Microterricola viridarii: one gene and its partner. The protein of the gene in region 1 interacts with the protein of each later gene in a pairwise test. Links are inferred from orthologs where the notes say so. Each region holds a gene or a part of one and is shown on either strand. Other genes may lie near its edges.

Region 1 (5,768 bases):
GCGGCCAGCAGCGCCAGGTGCGCTCCGGCACGCAGGACGCGGCCGCCGCCGTCTCCTTCGCCGCCGCGGCATCCGCCGTGCACGCCGCCCTGCCGGCCGAGTCCGTGCGCCTGGCCGCGCTCCGGGACCGGCTGGTCGCGGGGGCGCTGACGGCGGTGCCGCAGGCGGTGCTGAACGGCGCCGGCGGCGACGCCACCGTGCGGCTGCCCGGCAACGCGCACTTCAGCTTCCCGGGCTGCGAGGGCGACTCGCTGCTGTTCCTGCTCGACATGGCCGGGGTCGCCGTGTCGACCGGCTCGGCCTGCCAGGCCGGCATCCCGGAGCCCTCCCACGTGCTGATCGCGATGGGGCGGAGCGTGGAGGAGGCCAGGGGTGCCCTGCGGGTCACCCTCGGGCACACCTCGACGGATGCCGACGTCGACGCCTTCCTCGCGGCGCTGCCCGCCGCATACGCCCAGGCGGCCACCGCCGGCCACGCCGACCGGCAGACCTCCTTCGACCTGCGCTGAGCCCCGCCTGCCCGCATCCGGCCGAGGCGTTCGCCCAGAGAGCCGCGTTTACACTGGGACCATGAAGGTTTTGGCAGCAATGAGCGGCGGCGTTGACTCGGCAGTGGCGGCGGCCCGCGCCGTCGAGGCGGGGCACGAGGTCGTCGGCGTGCACCTGGCGCTCAGCCGGATGCCCGGCACCCTCCGCACCGGCGCCCGCGGCTGCTGCACCATCGAGGACTCGATGGACGCCCAGCGGGCCGCGAACATGATCGGCATCCCGTACTACGTCTGGGACTTCTCCGAGCGCTTCAAGGCCGACGTCGTCGACGACTTCGTCGCCGAGTACCAGGCAGGCCGCACCCCGAACCCGTGCATGCGCTGCAACGAGCGGATCAAGTTCGCCGCGCTGCTGGAGAAGGCGATCGCCCTCGGCTTCGACGCCGTCTGCACCGGCCACTACGCCAGCATTGTGCTGGACAAGGACGGCAACAAGGAGCTGCACCGGGCCAGCGCCTGGGCCAAGGACCAGAGCTACGTGCTCGGCGTCCTCACCGCCGAGCAGCTCGAGCACGCCTACTTCCCGCTCGGCGACACCCCGTCCAAGGCGGAGGTCCGCGCGGAGGCCGCCGAGCGCGGCTTCAGCGTCGCCAGCAAGCCGGACAGCCACGACATCTGCTTCATCCCCGACGGCGACACCCGCGGCTGGCTCGCCGACCGCGTCGGTGCCGAGACCGGCGACATCCTCGACCGCACCGGCGCCGTCATCGGCAGCCACGAGGGCGCGGCCGCCTTCACCGTCGGCCAGCGCCGGGGCCTCCGCCTCGGCATGCCCGCGGATGACGGAAAGCCCCGCTTCGTGCTCGAGGTGCGCCCCAAGGACAACACGGTCGTCGTCGGCCCGAAGGAGGCGCTGGCGATCGCCGAGATCGCCGGAAACCGTTTCACCTGGGCGGGCGTCCCGCAGCAGAGCCCCGAGACGCCGTTCGACATCGAGGTGCAGATCCGCGCCCACGCCGACCCGGTCCCGGCCGTGGCCGTTGTGCGTGACGGCGAGCTCATCGTCACCCCGGAGACGCCGCTGGACGGCGTCGCCCCCGGCCAGACGGCCGTGATCTACGTCGGCACGCGCGTGCTGGGCCAGTTCACCATCGACCGCACGGTGAGTGCCGTGCCGGTCGGCGCCGCCTAGGACGCTCGAGACCTCCCCGTCCGGAGCGGATCGGGAGGCCGACGGCGGATCGGGAGGCGACTTCTGGTCGAAAGTTGCCGCCCGATCTCCCGATTGCCGCCGCATCCGGCGTCTCTGCCGCTGGCTGGAGGGAGCGCCAGCGACCGAAGTCCTGACACGGCGTGAAAGTGGGAGGCTTTCGACGGCCTCGACTCGCTGGGCTGTGTCTGCGGGTACTCCTAGACTTGTTCTGTGAGCGAGACGGCTGAAGTTTTTGACATCGCGGACTTCGAGTCTGCCCGCGCCGAGTCGGAGGCGCTCCGCGAGCGCATCGAGCGGCACCGGATCGCCTACCACTCGGAGGGCGTCAGCCTCGTCAGCGACGCCGAGTACGACGCCGACATGCACCGGCTGGAGGCGCTGGAGCGGGCGTTCCCCGAGCTCGCCGGCCAGGACAGCCCCACCCAGCAGGTGGGCGCCGCGCTCGTGGACAGCGGCTTCCCGCCGCACGAGCACGCCGAGCGCATGCTCAGCCTCGACAACGTCTTCAGCATCGAGGAGTTCGAGGAGTGGGCAGGCAAGACGCTTGAGGCGGCCGGTCGCCCGGTGCGCTGGCTCAGCGAGCTGAAGATCGACGGCCTGGCGATCAGCCTCGCCTACCGCGACGGCGTGCTCGAGACCGCGACCACTCGCGGCGACGGCCGCACCGGCGAGGACATCACCGAGAACGTGGACTGGATCCCCGTCATCCCGCGCACCCTGCAGGGCGAGAACTTCCCGCCGTTCTTCGAGGTGCGCGGCGAGGTGTTCATCCGCACCGAGGACTTCGCCGCCATGAACGAGCGCCAGCACGAGCTGCAGGCGGCCTACGCCGCCGATCAGCGCGCCAAGGGCAAGGCGGAGGAGGAGATCACGACCCGCTACGCCGAGTTCGCCAATGCCCGCAACGCGGCCGCCGGCAGCCTGCGGCAGCGCCGCTCCAAGAAGACGGATGCCGAGCTCGCCCTCATGCGGGAGCGTCTCGGCCGCCTCTCCCTCTACCTGCACGGCATCGGCGCCTGGCCGAACCCGCCCGTCGCCGCCCAGTCAGAGGTGTACGAGCTGCTGGCCGGCTGGGGCCTGCCCGTCTCCCCGCACAGCCGGGTCTGGGACACAGCCGGAGAGGTGGCCGCGTTCATCGCCGACCGCGGCGAGCACCGCCACGACATCGAACACGAGATCGACGGCATCGTCGTCAAGGTCGACGAGCTCGAACTGCACGCTGAGCTCGGCGCCACCAGCCGGGCCCCGCGCTGGGCCATCGCCTACAAGTACCCGCCGGAGGAGGTGCACACCACGCTGCTCGACATCGTCGTCGGCGTCGGCCGCACCGGCCGGGCCACCCCCTACGCCGTGATGGAGCCGGTGAAGGTGGCTGGCTCCACCGTGCGCCAGGCCACCCTGCACAACCAGGAGGTCGTCAAGGCCAAGGGGGTCATGATCGGCGACACCGTCATCCTCCGCAAGGCCGGCGACGTCATCCCCGAGATCCTCGGCGCCGTCATCGAGAAGCGCGACGGCACCCAGCGCGAGTGGCAGATGCCCGCGAACTGCCCGGAGTGCGGCACGCCGCTGCGCCCTATGAAGGAGGGCGACATCGACCTCCGCTGCCCGAACGCCCGCGGCTGCCCCGCCCAGGTGCGCGGCCGGGTCGAGCACATCGGCTCCCGCGGCGGCCTCGACATCGAGGAGCTCGGCGAGGTCTCCGCGGCCGCCCTCACCCAACCGCTGGTGCCCGCCGTGCCGCCGCTGCCGACCGAGGCAGGGCTGTTCGAGCTGACCATCGAAGACCTGGTGCCGATCGAGGTCGTCGTGCGCGACGCAGAGACAGGCCTGCCCAAGACGGATGACGACGGCAACGTCAAGGTGCGTGCGCCGTTCCGGCGCAACCCCACCCCGGTCGAGAAGAAGTCCGGGGCAGAGCGCCTATTCGCCTCCAAGTCCGCGGCCAACCTCATCGCCGAGCTGGAGAAGGCCAAGACCAAGCCGCTCTGGCGGATCCTCGTCTCGCTGAACATCCGCCACGTCGGGCCCGTCGCGGCCCGCGCCCTGGCCGACCACTTCGGCTCGCTCGACGCCATCCGCGCCGGGACCGCCGAGGAGCTCGCCGAGGTCGAGGGCGTCGGCGGCATCATCGCCGAGTCGGTGCTGGAGTGGTTCGAGCACGACTGGCACCGCGACATCATCGACCGCTGGGCGGCCGCCGGCGTGCAGTTCGCCACCCCCGGCCACCCTGGGCCGGGCGCCGCCGCGGCCGCCGGGGGAGTGCTGGCCGGGCTGAACGTCGTCGCAACGGGCAGCCTGGACGGCTTCACCCGGGAGGGCGCCCAGGAGGCGATCATCGCCGCCGGCGGCAAGTCGGCATCCAGTGTCTCCAAGAACACCGACTTCGTGGCGGCCGGCCCCGGCGCCGGCTCCAAACTGGCCAAGGCCGAGGCGCTCGGCATCCCGGTGCTCGACGCCGACGGCTTCCGATTGCTCCTCGCACAGGGCCCGGCCGCGTTCTCACAGGCCACGGAACAACCCGAGGAATAATCACCCCCGTTCAGGGGGTGTACTGGCAGGATCAGTTCGGCCCGTCGTCGCCTACGATGATGGATAGCGTTTGCCGGAACAAGCGTCTGATTCTGAGCGCTGAGGGGACTTGCCGGGCATGCTCGCCGTCGTCATGTTCATAGCCTCGGCCAACGCTGCATTGAGCGGCGTGGCCGAGGGCTTTGTCATGCACGAACCCGTGAATGTCATTCAGAATGTTGTTTCCTCCGAGCCCGCCACCCCCCTCGATGCCGGGCTCGACCGCCGCGGGCCCGCCGCCGAGTCCCCGCGCATGGTGGCCTTCGACGAGGCGGCGCTGAACCGCATCGGCGGCATGAGCCTGCTGCGCGGTGTCTCCCAACTCAGCCCCCGCGAGATCATCCGCTATGCGGAGCGAAACCCAACCGAACTGGATGCCGTGCGCGACGCGCGCATCGCGCCGAGTGAGGTCGGGGCCTGGTGGCTCAGTACCCCGGGGCAGGCGCAGGCGGCGCTGGCCGAGGCCGCCCCACAGTTACTCGGCTCCCTGGACGGGGTCCCGGCCGCAGTCCGCGGCCCGGCCAACGAGCGCGCGCTGCAGCGGGCGATCGTCGACACCAGGGAGCGGGCGGCATCCGGCATCGGCAAGGGCGAGCGTCGAAGACTGGGCCAGCAGCAGCGCATGCTCGAGGCCATCTCCGGGGCGCTGGAGAGCAAACCGGGGGAGCCGGAGCGAACACTGCTGGAGTTCGACGAGCGGGAGTCGGGCCGTGCCGTCATCGTGATCGGCGATCTCGACACGGCCGACTACATCAGCTACCTCGTCCCCGGCATGTACTTCTCGGTCCAGCAGCAGATCCGCGACTGGACGGACACGGCCGCCTCCCTCGCCGTCGAGCAGCTGCACTGGCTGCAGGATCAGCCCCAGGGCGATGGGCCGCCCCGGGTCGCCACCGTCGCCTGGCTCGGCTACCAAACCCCAGACCTGCTGACCATCGGCAGCCTCGAGCTCGCGGAGCACGGCGCCGATGCGCTGGAATCCTCCTGGCAGGGCATCCGGGCCACCCGCGGCGAGCGGCAGCCCTACCTCACCGTCCTCGCCCACTCGTACGGCTCCACCGCCGCGCTCATCGCGCTCGAGCGGCACAGCGAGCAGATCGACGCCCTGGCCCTGATCGGCTCGCCCGGCAGCGCCACCCAGAACGCCCGCGACCTCGGCGTCGCCGGCGACAACGTCTTCGTCGGGGAGGCTCGCTGGGACCCGATCGTCGACACCGCCTTCTACGGCAGCGACCCGGGGTCGCCCTCCTACGGCGCGGTGCGGATCGGCGTCGGCGGGGGCGTCGACCCGCTCACCCAGAAAGAGCTCGCCGGGTCCGTCGGTCACAACGCCTACTTCGCCCCCGGCAGCGAGTCCCAGCGCAATCTCGCGCTGATCGGCATCGGCCGTGGCGACTGGGTCACGGATGGCGGAACGCTGCCTCCCGGCACCATGCTGGCGACGGCGCGCTAGCCTGTCCGCATGAGCGACAAAGCTCCGAAGAAGCCGGCCCGCG
Region 2 (4,511 bases), 650 kb from region 1 along the record:
CTCTTCTGGGCACGGTATGCGATCCTTCGCCGAGGCATCAATCGGGCCGCATGAAGAACTCTCTGCTGGCTCTGCGACAGGCTCGTGGGATCTCGCAGGACGACCTCGGCAAGCTGCTCGGTGTCTCCCGTCAGACGATCATCTCCATCGAGAAGGGGCGCTACGCACCCAGTCTCGCCCTCGCCTTCAAGATCGCAGAGCACTTCGACACAACGATCGAATCCATCTTCACGCCTGAGTGATCGGCTCGGCAGGCCAGCCCATTCGAGGCGGGCCCGGCAATTGAGTACGCTAGAGCTTTGGGATATGCGGCCGTTCCGGGCCGCGGGCGCTGAGCCGAGGCGCTCCCTCACCCGCATCCGCAATTGAATGAGAGTCACGTGGCACACGAGCAGGATTCCGCGAGCAGCAGGCACGACGACGAAGAGGTCTACGACTTCTCCGCCCTCCAGAAGAAGTGGCTGCCCATCTGGGACGAGCTCCAGCCGTTCAGCACGAGCAATCCCGACGACGAGCGGCCCCGCAAGTACGTGCTCGACATGTTCCCCTACCCCTCCGGCGACCTGCACATGGGCCACGCCGAGGTGTACGCGCTCGGCGACGTCGTCGCGCGCTACTGGCGCCAGCAGGGCTTCAACGTGATGCACCCGATCGGCTGGGACAGCTTCGGCCTGCCCGCCGAGAACGCCGCCATCAAGCGCGGCATCGACCCGCGCGGCTGGACCTACGACAACATCGCGCAGCAGAAGAAGAGCATGCGGCTCTACGCGGCCAGCTTCGACTGGGAGCGCGAGATCCACACCAGCGACCCCGAGTACTACAAGTGGAACCAGTGGCTGTTCCTCGAGCTGTACAAGGCCGGCCTGGCCTACCGCAAGGAGAGCTGGGTCAACTGGGACCCGGTGGACCAGACCGTCCTCGCCAACGAGCAGGTGTTGGCCGACGGCACCTCCGAGCGCAGCGGCGCCATGGTCGTGAAGAAGCGCCTCACCCAGTGGTACTTCAAGATCACCGACTACGCCGACCGGCTGCTGGATGACCTCGACCAGCTCGAGGGCCACTGGCCGTCCAAGGTGCTGCAGATGCAGCGCAACTGGATCGGCCGCTCCATCGGCGCCGACGTCGAGTTCGAGATCGAGGGCCGCGAGGAGCGCGTCCCCGTCTTCACCACGCGCCCGGACACCCTCTGGGGTGCCACGTTCATGGTCGTCGCCCCGGATGCCGCCCTGGCATCCGAGCTCGTCGAGGGCACCAGCGCCGCGGTGCAGCAGCGCTTCGCCGACTACCTCACCGAGGTGGGCCACAGCAGCGAGATCGAGCGCCAGGCGACCGACCGGCCGAAGACCGGCGTGTTCCTCGAGCGCTACGCCATCAACCCGGTCAACGGTGAGCGCCTGCCCATCTGGGCCGCCGACTACGTGCTGGCCGACTACGGCCACGGCGCCGTCATGGCCGTGCCCGCGCACGACCAGCGCGACCTCGACTTCGCACGCACCTTCGACCTGCCCGTGCGCGTCGTCCTCGACGTTCCGAACACCAACGAAGACGGCGCGAGCAACGACCCGAGCGAGACCGGCGTCGCACTGGCCGGCGACGGCACCCTCATCAACTCGGGCCCGCTCGATGGGCTGCGCAAGGCCGAGGCCGTCCCGCGCGCCATCGAGATCCTCGAGGCAGAGGGTCGCGGCCGCGCCACCAAGAACTACCGTCTGCGCGACTGGCTGATCTCCCGCCAGCGCTACTGGGGCACCCCGATCCCGATCATCCACGGCGAGGACGGCACCGAGCACCCCGTGCCGGTCGAGCAGCTGCCGGTTCTGCTGCCCGATGCCGCGGGCCTCGACCTGAAGCCCAAGGGCACCTCGCCGCTCGGCGGCGCAGCCGACTGGGTGAACGTGCCGAACCCGGTCGACGGCACCCCGGCCAAGCGGGACGCCGACACCATGGACACCTTCGTGGACAGCTCCTGGTACTTCCTGCGCTTCCTCAACCCGAACGATGACTCCCAGGCGTTCGACCCGAAGGAGGCCGAGAAGTGGGCCCCCGTCGACCAGTACGTCGGCGGTGTCGAGCACGCGATCCTGCACCTGCTCTACGCGCGCTTCATCACCAAGGTGCTGCACGACCTCGGCTACCTGAAGTTCACCGAGCCGTTCAAGGCGCTGCTGAACCAGGGCATGGTCATCCTTGACGGCGCCAAGATGAGCAAGAGCAAGGGCAACATCGTCTTCTTCACCGAAGAGGTCGACAAGCACGGCGTTGACGCCGTGCGCCTGACCATGGCGTTCGCCGGCCCGCCGGAGGACGACATCGACTGGGCAGAGGTCTCGCCCGTCGGCTCCGCGAAGTTCCTGGCCCGCGCCTGGCGTATCGCCAACGACGTCACGAGCGAGCCCGGCGTCGACCCCGCCACGGGCGACACGGCGCTCCGCCGCGTCACGCACCGCTTCCTGGCCGATGCGCCTGGCCTGACCGAAGCGTTCAAGTTCAACGTCGTCGTCGCACGCCTGATGGAGCTCGTCAACGCCACCCGCAAGACAATCGACTCCGGCGCGGGCGCCGCCGACCCCGCCGTGCGCGAGGCCGCCGAGACCACCGCGCTCGCCCTCAACCTCTTCGCGCCATACCTGGCCGAGGAGATGTGGGAGAAGCTCGGCTTCGAGCCCTCTGTCGCCCTCGTGCAGTGGCGCACCGCCGACGAGTCGCTGCTCGTCGCCGAGTCGGTCACCGCCATCGTGCAGGTCAACGGCAAGGTGCGCGACCGCCTCGAGGTCTCGCCGCAGATCACCGATGCCGAGCTGGAGGCGCTGGCGATGGCATCCGACGCCGTGCAGAAGGCCATCGGCGAGGGCGAGATCGTCAAGGTCATCGTGCGCGCGCCGAAGCTCGTGAACATCGCGATCCGCGGCTAGGTCGCACCTCTCCGCACCGTCGACGGCGCCTCTCCTGCACATGCGGGGGAGGCGCCGCTGTTGTGCACAGCGGATGGCGTGGCCGCTTGAGCCGGCCGCCGCCTTCCTAGGCTGCGGGAATGGAGTCTTCTTCCGGCGAACCGGGGCCGCCGGCCGAGCTGGCGCCGTCCGCCCGGGTGTCGTCGGCGCGCACCCGCTTGGGCGTCGGGGCAGCCATCGTCTTGTTCCTCGTGGCGCTCGTCGCCGCCGTGCTCGTGTCGGCGTTCGGCTCCGCCGGGGCCGATGAGACGATTCCGCTGGGCGAGGGCAGCATCGCGCCGAGCGCCGGTGCGCCCGATGCGCCCGACGCCAGTGGGGGTCCCGACGTGGCGGAGGCGCCGCTCTACGTGCACGTCTGGGGCGCGGTGGCGGATGCCGGCCTGTACCAGGTGGCGGCCGGTTCCCGTGTCGTCGACGTCATCGCGGCGGCCGGCGGCTTCGCCGACGACGCCGACCCTGCTGGCGTCAACCTGGCGCGCGCGCTCAGCGACGGCGAACAGTTGTGGGTGCCTCGGCTCGGCGAGGCGCCGCCGCAGGCCGCGGTCTCGCCCGGTGGTGCCGGGGGCACAGCCGGTGGTGCTGCGGGCGCCGGTGCGCTGCCGCTCATCAACCTCAACACGGCCACGCAGGCCGAGCTGGAGACGCTGCCCCAGATCGGCCCGGCACTCGCCCAGCGGATCCTTGACTGGCGGGCGGCCAACGGCGGCTTCGGCACGGTGGAGGACCTTCGCAGCGTCACCGGGATCGGCGCGAAGACCTTCGACGGCCTGAAGGACAAGGTCACGGTGTGAAGACCCGGGCGCTGTTGCCGGCTCTCGCCGCCTGGGCTGCCGCCCTGCTGGCGATCTGGCTGCCCGGCTGGCCGTTCGCGCCCGCGCTGTGGACAGCCGCCGTGCTGGCGCTGGTGGCGGCGATCGTGCTGGGTCGTCGCGGCAGCGGGAATCCGCACGGCGGATGGCTGCCGCTCGTCGCCCTCTGCCTGAGCGCGGCGGCGCTGGTGAGCACCGCGGCGGCCGTGCAGGCCCCGCAGCGCCAACCGGTCACGCTGCTCGCCGCCGCGGAAGGCGGCCGGCCCGTCACGCTCAGCGGCATGGTGCTGTCGATGCCGCAGGCACAGAGCTCGGCCTTCGGCTTCGGGGACGCCACACGCGTGCGCTTCGCGCTGCGGGTCGAGTCGGCGCAGGAGAGTCGCGCGGGGCCGATCAGCCGGCTTGCCGTCCCGGTGCGGGCGTTCGCCGAGCCGCCCGCCGGAACCGCCGCCCTCGAGATCGGCACCCGGGTGTCGCTCACCGCCCGCCTCGTGCTGAACGGTACCGGCGAGCCGGACGCCTTCCGCGCCTACGGCACCGGGCCGCTCACACTCGACGCGACGCCGCCCTGGTACCTGGCGTGGGCGGCCGAGCTGCGTGCCGAATTCCGAGAGGCGGCGGCTCGTCTACCGGGGGAGGGCAGTCGCCTGCTGCCCGGCCTCGCCATCGGCGACACCAGCGCGGTCGACGAGGACCTCGACCAGGCGATGAAGACCAGCTCGCTCAGTCACCTCACAGCTGTTTCTGGCGC

The links.
Region 2: the proteins of ligA (region 1) and leuS interact in binary tests that used the Escherichia coli proteins (3 or more experiments, as listed by UniProt). The link is inferred for Microterricola viridarii from one-to-one orthologs.

Annotation. Positions count from the first base shown.
Region 1 is NZ_LT629742.1:1,880,062-1,885,829, forward strand. What follows is about bases 1,537-4,572. They hold ligA (NAD-dependent DNA ligase LigA), read left to right. Parts: upstream 1,537-1,911; coding sequence 1,912-4,233; downstream 4,234-4,572. Other genes in these bases: mnmA (tRNA 2-thiouridine(34) synthase MnmA), read left to right, coding at 1,537-1,680; BLT62_RS08555 (alpha/beta hydrolase), read left to right, coding at 4,433-4,572. Also shown: BLT62_RS08540 (cysteine desulfurase family protein), read left to right, coding at 1-509; more of mnmA, read left to right, coding at 571-1,536; more of BLT62_RS08555, read left to right, coding at 4,573-5,725; BLT62_RS08560 (alkaline phosphatase family protein), read left to right, coding at 5,735-5,768. UniProt on the Escherichia coli protein: DNA ligase that catalyzes the formation of phosphodiester linkages between 5'-phosphoryl and 3'-hydroxyl groups in double-stranded DNA using NAD as a coenzyme and as the energy source for the reaction.
Region 2 is NZ_LT629742.1:2,530,073-2,534,583, reverse strand. What follows is about bases 1-3,146. They hold leuS (leucine--tRNA ligase), read left to right. Parts: upstream 1-380; coding sequence 381-2,912; downstream 2,913-3,146. Other genes in these bases: BLT62_RS11600 (ComEA family DNA-binding protein), read left to right, coding at 3,032-3,146; BLT62_RS11610 (helix-turn-helix transcriptional regulator), read left to right, coding at 51-242; BLT62_RS11615 (hypothetical protein), read left to right, coding at 1-54. Also shown: more of BLT62_RS11600, read left to right, coding at 3,147-3,742; BLT62_RS11595 (ComEC/Rec2 family competence protein), read left to right, coding at 3,739-4,511.